DNA from 2 places in the Brucella sp. BE17 genome. Region 2 is predicted to be linked to the other one. Evidence: riboswitches for the same ligand, from Rfam matches in the RefSeq annotation. Region 2 holds a riboswitch; the other holds the start of a gene.

Region 1 (5,676 bases), 250 kb from region 2:
GGCGAGCAGATGGTGACAGTGAGCAATAACCGGCGTATGCACGTAAGCCTTGACCAGCTCAGCCTCTGCATCAGCATGCGTGTGCTATACTCGACTTGCATTTTTTGAGATGGTAGAGGTAACCATATTTGTATTCTCTACAGGTATTTAATCGGTAAATATTTGTCGTTTAAGGTTTAGTAATACTCAATGGCGCTCATGCGCCATTGAGTTGTAAGTCAGGAAATCTACTGTCTACTGTGCAGGAGCAGGCGTCGTTGTGCCGGTTGCAGGTGTTTCAGGTGCGGTTGCTTCAGGTTCGTTTGCGGCATTGGGGTCTGCGACACCCTGCGGAAAGTGCTTCGACCGGTCAAACTCAGGAGCGCTATCCAACTGCTCCTTAGATGTGGTTAGAACCAGCCATGTGTTGCCATCGCTACGCGTAGCGAGTTGCATGACGTCTGGGCTAACGGCGACGTCTTTTTCGCCGATACCAAGGAACCCGCCAACACCGATAACAGCGGCTTCGACTTTGCCTTCAGTGCTTATTATCAGATCATTGAGTTTGCCGATTGACTGAGCGTCGGTGGCGTCACTTTCATAAACGCTTTGACCAATGAAGCTGGATACCAGAACCTGCCCATCTTTTGCTTCTAAGAAGCCAATTGTATTTGCCTCAGCGCCCTCTGTTGATGCTGCACCGAACATGTTCTTGGTGGCAACGGGCATTTCCTGTTGGGCTGGTGCCTCTGTCGCTGGCATCGGTGCGGTATCCGGCGACGCCGTTTGCGCAAGTGCTGGCACGCTTATTACGAGTGCACACGCCGCTGTCAGAAGTGTAGTTTTGACCATTACAATTCTCCTCTCTGCATGAATGTTCACTTATTGAACTCGTAAGGCCTATGATCGTTCCAATTTTGTTAAGTAGGTATGAAAGTCTATGTCTTGGCTGCGCTTGATGACGGCCTTACATTTTTGTCGCTAAGCCCGGTGTAACGATCAGCTATCCGGCTGGTTATGCCGGTCCCGTGACGACACCCAGCGCCACATGCGATAGCAGAGGCGAGATTGTGGTTATCTGAGCGCCCAATGAGAAATGAGGCTAGAGGATGGTGAAACGCAAAGGCGCTGGCAGCTTGAATTGCTGTTTGCCGTTTTAAGTTAGACTGGATGTGGACGACGGCCTGCCCGGTTCTCGCGGCGAATGGGTGACCATCTCAACCATATTACAGTGCCGGTAAGATTGGCGCCGCGATATGGCAGCAGGCTAAAAATCATCATCGCAAACTCCGTAGAATGTGCACGCTACCATACGGCACGCTGAATGTTTCTATTTTGGTTTATTGTAGAGACTGTGGCGGAGCATCACCCTTGAGACGAAATTGATTTAGTTAAGAAGAGGATTTTCGGCTCATTATAGCTCCATCAAAGGAAGCGAAGATGAGACAGAAATCTGTGCCGCAGACATCTACTTCCTAAAAGACGATCAGGAGTGCTAAAGCGCATTTTTCCTCATGGGGCGGCCAATTTGCGGCTCTAAACTTTCATCATCGCGACCTACCTTTGGGCATCAGCAGCCTTGGCGGCCGAATATAAAGAACAAACCTTCCGTACCAATCAATGTACGAAGCGACGGTATCACCCTTGCGGAAATATGCTCCCGACACGCCGCCAGCGGCCAGAATAGGCGAGCGGTCCGGGCGGGTTATCTGTTTTTCGCTTTCCATGCGTGCTGTGCGCCAGTGGCATATCGTGTCGGCTCGCCGCCTATAGTCGTGGGACAGCTCCGGATTTAGGCAATGAGGGGCCGGGAAGCGGATGAAAATTTCATATACAGAATAATTTGACATTATCATATATGACTTAAAGATATAAACATTTCTTTATGTTCTCTTGACAATCTGCGTCAGATGCTGGAAGTTCACCATGCCTAGGTTCTCCGGTGGTCGTTTGCGACACGCCGGGGCTAAGAGGGAAGTCGGTGCCCCGTCCCATTCGGGAAAGCCGGCGCTGCCCCCGCAACTGTAAGCGGCAAGCTTATGTCCACAATGTCACTGGGGTTTTTCCTGGGAAGACGGACCAGAGCAATAGCCGTGAGCCAGGAGACCTGCCTTGGTGAAATAACGTCCACGGGCGGGGTGTCCCGGTGTGCCGTAGCGAAGGCCGCGTAGCGGTATGTATCGCTATGAGTTCGCTGACCCATGCCCCCAACTCATCGGGGTGAGCCATGTCTCAAACTGCAATTTCAGTCGCCACCAAGGGCAAGCCAGCCGTCGATCGCCAGCGGATCGCGATGCGTCACGCTTTTACGTTCTGCCTCAAGAGCCATCGTTTTGATGAGAACTATCATCCCGCAGACAATACGCGTATCACGACGAATTTCGCTAATTTGGCCAGAGGGGAGAACCGCCAGGAGAACCTCCGTAACACCTTGAAGATGATTGACAATCGTTTCAACGCTCTGGCGCATTGGGATAATCCCAAAGGCGATCGTTATTCTGTAGAACTCGAAATCATTTCGGTCGAGATGAATATTGATGCGGAAGACAATCAGGATGCTTTCCCACTGATTGAAATCTTGCAAACGAATATCGTCGATCGGAAGACAAATCAACGCGTCGAAGGCATCGTAGGGAATAATTTCTCTTCGTATGTTCGAGATTATGACTTCAGCGTCGTGCTGCCCGAATACAATAAGGGGCGCCCCGCATTCAGCGCTCCGGATGACTTCGGCGATCTGCATGGAAAACTGTTCAAATGTTTTCTCAATTCCCATGCTTACAAAGAGCATTTTCGTAAGCCGCCGGTCATATGCTTGAGTGCATCCAGCAGCAAGACGTATCACCGCATTGGAAATCACCATCCCGTATTGGGTGTTGAATATCAGCAGAATGAATTATCTTCGACGGACCAGTACTTTCAAAAAATGGGGCTGCAGGTTCGCTTCTTCATGCCGCCGAACAGTGTTGCGCCTTTCGCTTTCTATTTTGTTGGCGATCTCCTCAATGACTACACTAATCTTGAGCTTATCGGCACAATCAGCACGATGGAAACTTTTCAGAAAATCTATCGGCCTGAGATTTACAACGCCAATTCCGTAGCTGGGTATCGCTTTCAGCCAAGTCTAAAGCATGAGGACTATTCACTAACACGCGTGGTCTATGATCGCGAAGAGCGTGGCCGGCTTGCTGTTGAGCAGGGAAAATTCGCTGAAGAGAACTTCATTAAACCGTATAAGACCGTCCTTGAGCAGTGGTCTGCCAACTACACCCTTTGACGAGCCAAAACAAAAGGTTGCCTATCATGAAAAGACTATTGCCTACGTCGACCGCCGGCAGTTTGCCAAAGCCTTCTTGGCTTGCAGAACCTGAAAAACTTTGGTCGCCTTGGAAGTTGCAGGATGATGAATTAATTGCGGGCAAGCAAGATGCTCTGCGCTTGTCTTTGGACGATCAACAACAGGCTGGCATTGATATCGTCAGTGACGGCGAGCAAACGCGCCAGCATTTTGTAACGACGTTTATTGAGCACCTCGACGGGGTCGACTTTGAAAAGCGTGAAACGGTCAGAATCCGCAATCGTTACGATGCGAGTGTGCCGACGGTTGTTGGCGCTGTATCGCGTCCAAAGCCGGTTTTTGTCGAAGACGCTAAGTTCTTACGTCAGCAAACTCAGCAACCTATCAAATGGGCCTTGCCGGGACCTATGACTATGATCGATACGCTTTATGATGCCCATTATAAAAGCCGTGAGAAACTGGCGTGGGAATTCGCAAGGATACTCAATGAAGAAGCCCGGGAACTGGAGGCTGCCGGCGTCGATATCATCCAGTTCGACGAACCGGCATTCAACGTCTTCTTTGATGAGGTCAATGATTGGGGTGTCGCTACCCTGGAGAGGGCAATTGAAGGTCTTAAGTGCGAAACTGCCATCCATATTTGCTATGGCTATGGCATTAAGGCCAACACTGATTGGAAAAAGACCCTGGGATCCGAGTGGCGTCAATATGAGGAATCCTTCCCCAAACTACAAAAGTCGAATATCGACCTGATCTCGCTAGAGTGTCAGAACTCGCATGTTCCCATTGACCTTATTGAACTCCTTCGAGGCAAAAAGGTGATGGTAGGGGCCATCGACGTCGCAACTCAAACGGTTGAAACTCCGGAGGAAGTCGCCAGCACTTTGCGAAAGGCACTTCGGTTCGTTGATGCCGACAAGCTCTATCCATGCACCAATTGCGGGATGGCTCCGCTACCTCGGAAAGTAGCTCGAGGCAAACTGGACGCTTTAAGTGCAGGTGCAGAAATCATCAGAAGAGAGCTTTCGGCCTAGTTCTGGCCGAGCAGCGGGAGTCAGACATGAACATGCTAGACCACCGCTTCGGTGGTCTTGAGCGTCAGCAGTACGCAAACGACACTTGTTTTCTGCGTTAATCTTGAAAGCTTGTGTTTTCATGCTTTTGAAAACACAAGCCACTTCTGTGTCTATACATTGATGCTGGGCCAGGAGGATACATCTATAACGTCTGGACCTCAGAGCCAGATCGCTTCATCCTAAATCCGATACACCAGATGCGGGGACTGAACACCTAGGCCCGACTTGGAACCGCGCCCGTATCTCTTCGAAGATCCTGACCCAGCTTCTTGCGCCGCGGCGAAGGCGCTCACTATCGTAGCGCTCATCAGGAGCGTGGATAGCATCGCTAGGCAGAATAAAGCCGATAACCACGCATTCCGTTTGCAAGGCCTCGCTGAGCTGTTCGACCAAGGGGATGGCGCCACCTGTACCGCGTAGAATGACCGGCGTTTCCCATTCCTTCTCAAGCCCCCGGGTCGCAGCCTTTAAATAGGGGCTGTGCTGCGACAGTATGACTGCGGAACTGCCGCCCTGGCCCTCGAACTCGACATGGCAACTCTCCGGCACCATCCGTTCGACATGGCTGCGGAACCGCTGGCGGATCATTTCTGGCGTTTGGCCGGCGACCAGCCGGAAGGACAGCCGTGTGGTTGCCGCCCCCGGCAGGACGGAGCGTTCACCCGGTCCCTGATTGCCACCGGTAATGCCGTTTATATCGACGGTCGGGCGACCCCACATGGCTTCGATCGGCGAGTAGCCTTCCTCAACGATGCCTCCGGCGAGGTCGACATCGGCGAAGAGTTCCGGTTGCTGGGATAACTCCTGCCACTGGTGACGTATGGCGTCGGGGATGTCGCACACCCCATCATAGAAGCCGTCTATGGCAACACGCCCCTTGTCGTCATGCAGGCTTGTGAGGATAGTACTCAGAACTCTGATCGGGTTCACGGCGACCGCACCGTAATGCCCCGAATGAAGGTCTGGATTTGGGGCAGAGATCGTAACACGTTCGTGGACGAGGCCCTTGAGCTGGGTCGTGATAGCAGGTTGCTCCGCCGACCACATCTCTGCATCACAAATGAAGGCAACATCGCAGGCGAGGTCTTCTCGGTATGCACTGATGAAATCCGGCAAGCTCGGCGATCCACATTCTTCCTCGCCTTCCAGCATGACAATGACGTCTGCGGGAAATTCACCATTCACACTTTTCCATGCCCGCAATGCTTCGATGAAGGTCCAGAGTTGGCTCTTGCTGTCGGAGGTGCCGCGCCCATAGAATCTGTCGAGGCCATCCTCTTTGATGACAGTCGGCGCAAAGGGCGTGTGTGTCCACTGGCCGAG
Region 2 (5,676 bases):
ACCCCCGAGCGCAGGAACGGCGTTTCGGTGTCAGGCCCCTGCATGAGCGCCAGATTGCGGACCGACAGCCCGAAACGCGGATGCTGCGTAGCAAAGGCAAAGCGGTTGATGCCGGAGCGGGCATAAAATTGTGCCGGATCGCTCACATTTTCAATCGATTGCGCAAGGCCGGTAACGCGACCTGCATTGGCGCGCAAATTGGCGATGGCCGGCATAACCTGAATGAACCATGAGCAGTCATTGATCATGGCCGCGACCAGCTCAGCGCCCGTCACATAATTACGAAAATTCACGGCACCACTCATATAGGGAAGCAGGCCCGGTATATAGGCGATAATACGGTTGGAGAGAAAGCCATAGGCCTGCGAAAAGGCCAGATAACTCGCATCGAAGCGGTTGAGCTTATGCCACGTTTGATCGACATCCGTGTAAAGACGGTTGTTCACCGATTGCTGAACGGGTTCGCCTTTGGACGCGGAAATCTGGAAGCTGCGACGCAGAAGCGTGGTCCATTCTCCACGGTAGGAGCCTTCCGCCTGCTGCATGCGCAGGTTCAGCCGCTCAAGACGGCGACCAATCAAGACAGCTATCAGCGTGCCGAGCGGTACATAAAGCACGATGGCCGCAAAAGCGAGAAACGCGCCGCCATAGGCACCGAACAGTTCCAGCCCCTGAACCTCGGTTGACATTTCAATGAGTTTTTGCCCAACAAAAAAGCCGGACATCAGAACACCAACAATTCCTGTCACCAGACCAATGGCACCACCAGTCATGCCCTTGACCGATTCCTGCAGGCGCTGATCGACATTATCGATATGATCCTTGCCGCGGCCCTGCTGCAAATGGAAATGCGCGTGGCGTCCGTTCAGCATCGCGCTCGAGAACTGGTCGTTGAGCCATTTGCGCCATTTGCGATGCAAGGTCGTCGACAGAAAATGCCGCGAGCCGACGAGCATCACGTCCTTGGCAAGCATCAGTGCAATGAGAATGCCAGCGTTGGCTGCAATAGCCAGAAGCGGATGCTGCACCGGAGCCGTGTTGACGTTAACGATGGAGTTCATCATCAGGCCGGAGGCCTCGGCCACCCAGACCGTCGTCTTGCTGACGATTGCTGTCAAAACAAAGATCGCGATGGTTAGCGCCCAGGCTTCTTTCCAGCGGTCCGAAACCCAGTAGGCGCGCATCAGCCCCCAGAAGGATGTCATTGAAGCCATGGCAGACCGTTCCCCTGTCTGCAGGGTATGCCGATCTGTCTGCCGTATTTGCTTCAATTGATCACCTCGCTCAAGCCACTGCGATAACGCGCTGTAACATATTGCAACAAAGTGTGCTTAACACAGTATTAATAGTCAATACAAAACGCGAGCACATAAGGGTGAGTTCTATGCCTGAGAGGGCCAATAGATTGAAAACACTGAGCTATAATAATCACTAATTAACCAAAAAAACTTTCCCGAAAGTCCAGGTTTTCGATGAGTCCATTGTTACAGAAAATAAAATTCAAACGATTTGACCTTTCCCTCGCTGCGCAAATCACTTTAACATTTAAAGATATAAAGATTTCTTTATATGATATTGACACGACATCAGTTCTCGCTCACACTAAAGTAATCGTGGTCCTCGCCGCCAATCGGGTGGCGAGGCTAAGAGGGAATCCGGTGCGTTAGGTATTTATATTAAACACAGGTCCGGAGCTGCCCCCGCAACTGTAAGCGGCGAGCCGACATTCATTTCAAGTCACTGGAATGCGTATTCCGGGAAGGCGAATGAAGGCTTTGACCCGCAAGCCAGGAGACCTGCCATGATGCAGTAACGTCCACGGGCGGGGTGTCCCGATGTGTCGCAGCAACCGCGCTTCAGCGGGCGGTTTTGCGTTGCACGCATCCTAAAGCCCCTGCCCCAACCTGAATCGGGGTAAACAGTCATGTCAAACGCCACCATCGCTACCGCCACGCTGGGCGTGCCGCGCATCGGCCGCCATCGCGAACTTAAATTCGCGCTTGAATCCTACTGGTCGGGCAAGAGCGACGCATCGCAGCTCCTGGATACGGCAAAAGCGCTCAGAGCCGCCAACTGGCTCGAGCAGAAACAAAGCGGTATCACAAAAATTCCATCGAATGATTTCTCGCTCTATGACCATGTGCTCGATACGGTCGCCATGGTGGGTGCCATTCCATCCCGTTATGGCTGGACCGGCGGAGAGGTCTCACTCGACACTTATTTTGCCATGGCACGTGGGCTCGAAGGTGAAGCTCCATCCTGCGGCCATAACCATCACGAGCACAGCTCTTCAGGTGTGACCGCAATGGAAATGACCAAATGGTTCGACACAAATTATCATTATTTGGTGCCGGAACTGGCAGACGATCAGGAGTTCGCGCTCTCAAGCACCAAAATTCTAGATCATTTTCTGGAAGCCAAGGCGCTAGGTGTCCATACGCGCCCTGTTCTACTTGGCCCTGTGACATTGCTGAAACTCGCCAAACCGACGACGCCGGGCTCCAACCCGCTTACGCTGTTGCCGAAACTGTTGCCGGTCTATGTGCAAATTCTGCAAAAGCTGGCAGGCGCTGGCGCAGACTGGGTGCAGATCGACGAACCCGCACTTGTTCTGGACTTGATCCCCAACGAACTGGCGGCCTATGAACTCGCATACAGGCACCTGGCATCTGACGCCCACCCAAAAATCATGTTGACGACCTATTTCGGCGCGCTTGGCAACAATCTCGATACGGCCCTGTTACTGCCCGTAGCAGGACTGCATGTCGATCTGGTCCGTGCGCCGGAACAGCTTGCAGACATCGCTGCAAAGATAAGTCCTGAACAGGTTTTGTCACTTGGCGTTATCGACGGACGCAATATTTGGCGCTCCGATCTCGTTTCGATCATCGACCGGATAAAGCCGATCTTCGAGCAGCGCGGTTCCCATGCAATCGAGATTGCGCCATCCTGCTCGCTTCTGCATGTGCCGATTGATCTGGATCTCGAAGATGCGCTCGACGCGGATTTAAAAAGCTGGCTTGCCTTCGCCAAGCAGAAGATCGATGAACTGACCGTTCTTGGCAAGGCGCTGGCGTCGGGAAAAAACACCGTGCTGCCGCAACTGGAAATTGCAAGCGAGGCCATCGTCGCACGAAAAGCGTCCACAAAGGTGCACGACAAGAATGTCGAAAAGCGCATCGGCTCCATCGATCAATCCATGCTGCGCCGCACTGGCGCTTTTGCCGAGCGCCAGAGACTTCAAAGCGAAAAACTCGGCCTGCCGCGTTTTCCGACTACCACCATCGGCTCCTTTCCGCAGACGCCTGAAGTTCGCAAGGCACGCGCCGCCCATAACAGGGGTGAGCTCGGCGACAGTGATTACGAGGCCTTCCTCCGCACCGAAACCGAAGCAGCCATCCGCTGGCAGGAAGAAATCGGTCTTGATGTGCTCGTGCATGGTGAATTCGAGCGCAACGACATGGTGCAATATTTCGGGGAGAAACTCTCCGGCTTCGCCTTTACCAAACATGCCTGGGTGCAGAGCTACGGCTCGCGCTATGTGCGCCCACCGATCATTTTCGGCGATGTTTCTCGGCCTCAACCGATGACGGTCGGCTGGTGGCGCTATGCCCAGTCTCTGACCGCCCGTCCCGTCAAAGGCATGCTGACCGGGCCGGTCACAATCCTGAACTGGTCATTCGTCCGCGACGATATTCCTCGTGCTGCCACCTGCCGCCAGATTGCGCTCGCCATCCACGACGAGGTCAGCGATCTGGAAAAAGCGGGGGCGGCAATGATCCAGATCGACGAGGCGGCCTTGCGGGAAGGCCTGCCCTTGCGGCGGTCGGAATGGAAGACCTATCTCGACTGGGCGGTTGAATCTTTCCGTATCTGTTCAAGCGGCGTGGTCGATCAAACCCAGATCCACACCCATATGTGCTATTCGGAATTCAACGACATCATCGACGCGATTGCGGCCATGGATGCGGATGTGATTTCCATTGAGACCTCGCGCTCACGCATGGAACTGCTTGATGCATTCAACGCGTTCAAGTATCCAAACGAGATCGGGCCCGGCGTCTATGACATTCATTCGCCACGCGTACCGGACGTAAGCGAGATGACCGATCTTTTATCACTGGCCCGCAAGAGGCTTTCCGATAACCAGATTTGGGTTAATCCAGATTGTGGCTTGAAAACGCGCAAATGGGATGAAGTCCGCCCTGCTCTTGTCAATATGGTGGCTGCAGCCAAGGCTCTACGTGCTACGCTGGGCTGATGAAACATGACAAACTGTCCCGCTTTGCTCATGCAAAGCGGGGCATCGCAGATTATTTTACTTCACATAAAGTGCATGCGAGCGCTGCAGATGCCGTAGCAGGGCGGCTTTCGGCAAAGACCCAATCGCCTGCCCTTATCTCAAGGGCCTGTTGATTGGCCGCTCTATCTGGAAGGTGGAAGGCTATCTTGATAGCCTCGACAAATGTGCGCGCAAGATACAATAAATCCCAAATCCGCCAACAAGGAGTAGAATCATGAAAATTGCAGTAGCGGGCGACAGCGCCGGTGAAGGCCTCTCAAAAATTCTGGCCGATTATCTCAAGGATCGTTTTGAGGTTTCTGAAATCTCGCACACGGACGCCGGACCGGATGCATTTTATGCCAACCTTTCCGATCGGGTTGCCTCCGCCGTTCTTGATGGCACCTATGACCGCGCTATTCTGGTTTGCGGCACCGGTATCGGCGTTTGCATTGCTGCCAACAAGGTTCCCGGCATTCGCGCTGCATTGACCCATGATACCTATTCGGCAGAACGTGCAGCACTGTCTAACAATGCCCAGATCATCACCATGGGCGCACGCGTGATCGGTTCGGAAGTCGCCAAGACAATTGCTGATGCCTTCCTCGCGCGGACATTTGATGAAAAGGGCCGTTCGACTGGCAATGTAGACGCCATTAACGCAGTCGATGCTAAATATAACGCACGTTAATTCGTTTCCGTACATGTTTCCTGCACACGGGCGCAGCAGCGTCTACGCTCGTGTGCATGTCTGGCTTTCAAACAATTGCCGGAAATTCTTTCAAAACCGGATTGAACCAAATTGCATGAGCCGCGTTTATTTAACGTTCGTTAACCATAACGGAGGCTGTCATGCTCTGGTACTATAAATTGGAAAGCGCTTTTGCCGCCACATTCGTCATCGGCGCGGCTCTCACCTTCTGGTGGATGTAAAGCGGATCGTTCCGCTTCGTTTTCCGACGCATTTATTTACAATCTAAAACGGAAAGGGTGCACAATGGAGTGGCTCCAATGGGCAGGCTATGCCCTGATCGCTTTCATGCCTGCAATTATTCTCGGCCTCACCTTTGTTGAAAAAGGTCGGATTTGACAGGCAATGAGCACATCAATCAAATGCGAATACATTAGAATTAAATAGCGCGCTTCGGTCTGATATGAAAGGGCCGAAGCGTTTTTGAGTATAATTGATATTTTTAAAAAAACCACTTTTTCCTCTCCCGGTGTTCTTCATGCTTTGTGCTGGCATTTTTGTAATTTCGGATGACTTTCGTGTATGCAACGCATATGCACGAATAAACGAAATCAAGAATTTTCTGGCATGAAAGGATATCATCATGAGCGAAGCCATCCTGCTAACGGTCGATCATCTCTTTGAACTTGCCAGCGATATCTTC

The links. Region 2 has a riboswitch for cobalamin ahead of metE (5-methyltetrahydropteroyltriglutamate--homocysteine S-methyltransferase). Riboswitches for the same ligand answer to the same signal wherever they lie in the genome.
Positions count from the first base shown of each region.
Region 1: linked by a shared signal. The riboswitch ahead of AAIB41_RS13880 (DUF1852 domain-containing protein) and the one ahead of metE (5-methyltetrahydropteroyltriglutamate--homocysteine S-methyltransferase) in region 2 are both predicted to bind cobalamin.

Region 1 is NZ_CP154468.1:541,494-547,169, forward strand. It holds gene AAIB41_RS13875 (PRC-barrel domain-containing protein) at 235-831, opposite strand; cobalamin riboswitch at 1,895-2,109, shown strand; gene AAIB41_RS13880 (DUF1852 domain-containing protein) at 2,273-3,256, shown strand; gene AAIB41_RS13885 (methionine synthase) at 3,283-4,311, shown strand; gene AAIB41_RS13890 (M20/M25/M40 family metallo-hydrolase) at 4,528-5,676, opposite strand, start outside.
Region 2 is NZ_CP154468.1:789,414-795,089, forward strand. It holds gene AAIB41_RS14975 (ABC transporter ATP-binding protein/permease) at 1-1,214, opposite strand, end outside; cobalamin riboswitch at 1,598-1,819, shown strand; gene metE (5-methyltetrahydropteroyltriglutamate--homocysteine S-methyltransferase) at 1,925-4,261, shown strand; partial or broken gene AAIB41_RS14985 (triose-phosphate isomerase) at 4,377-4,487, shown strand; gene AAIB41_RS14990 (RpiB/LacA/LacB family sugar-phosphate isomerase) at 4,518-4,973, shown strand; gene AAIB41_RS14995 (Ldh family oxidoreductase) at 5,617-5,676, shown strand, end outside.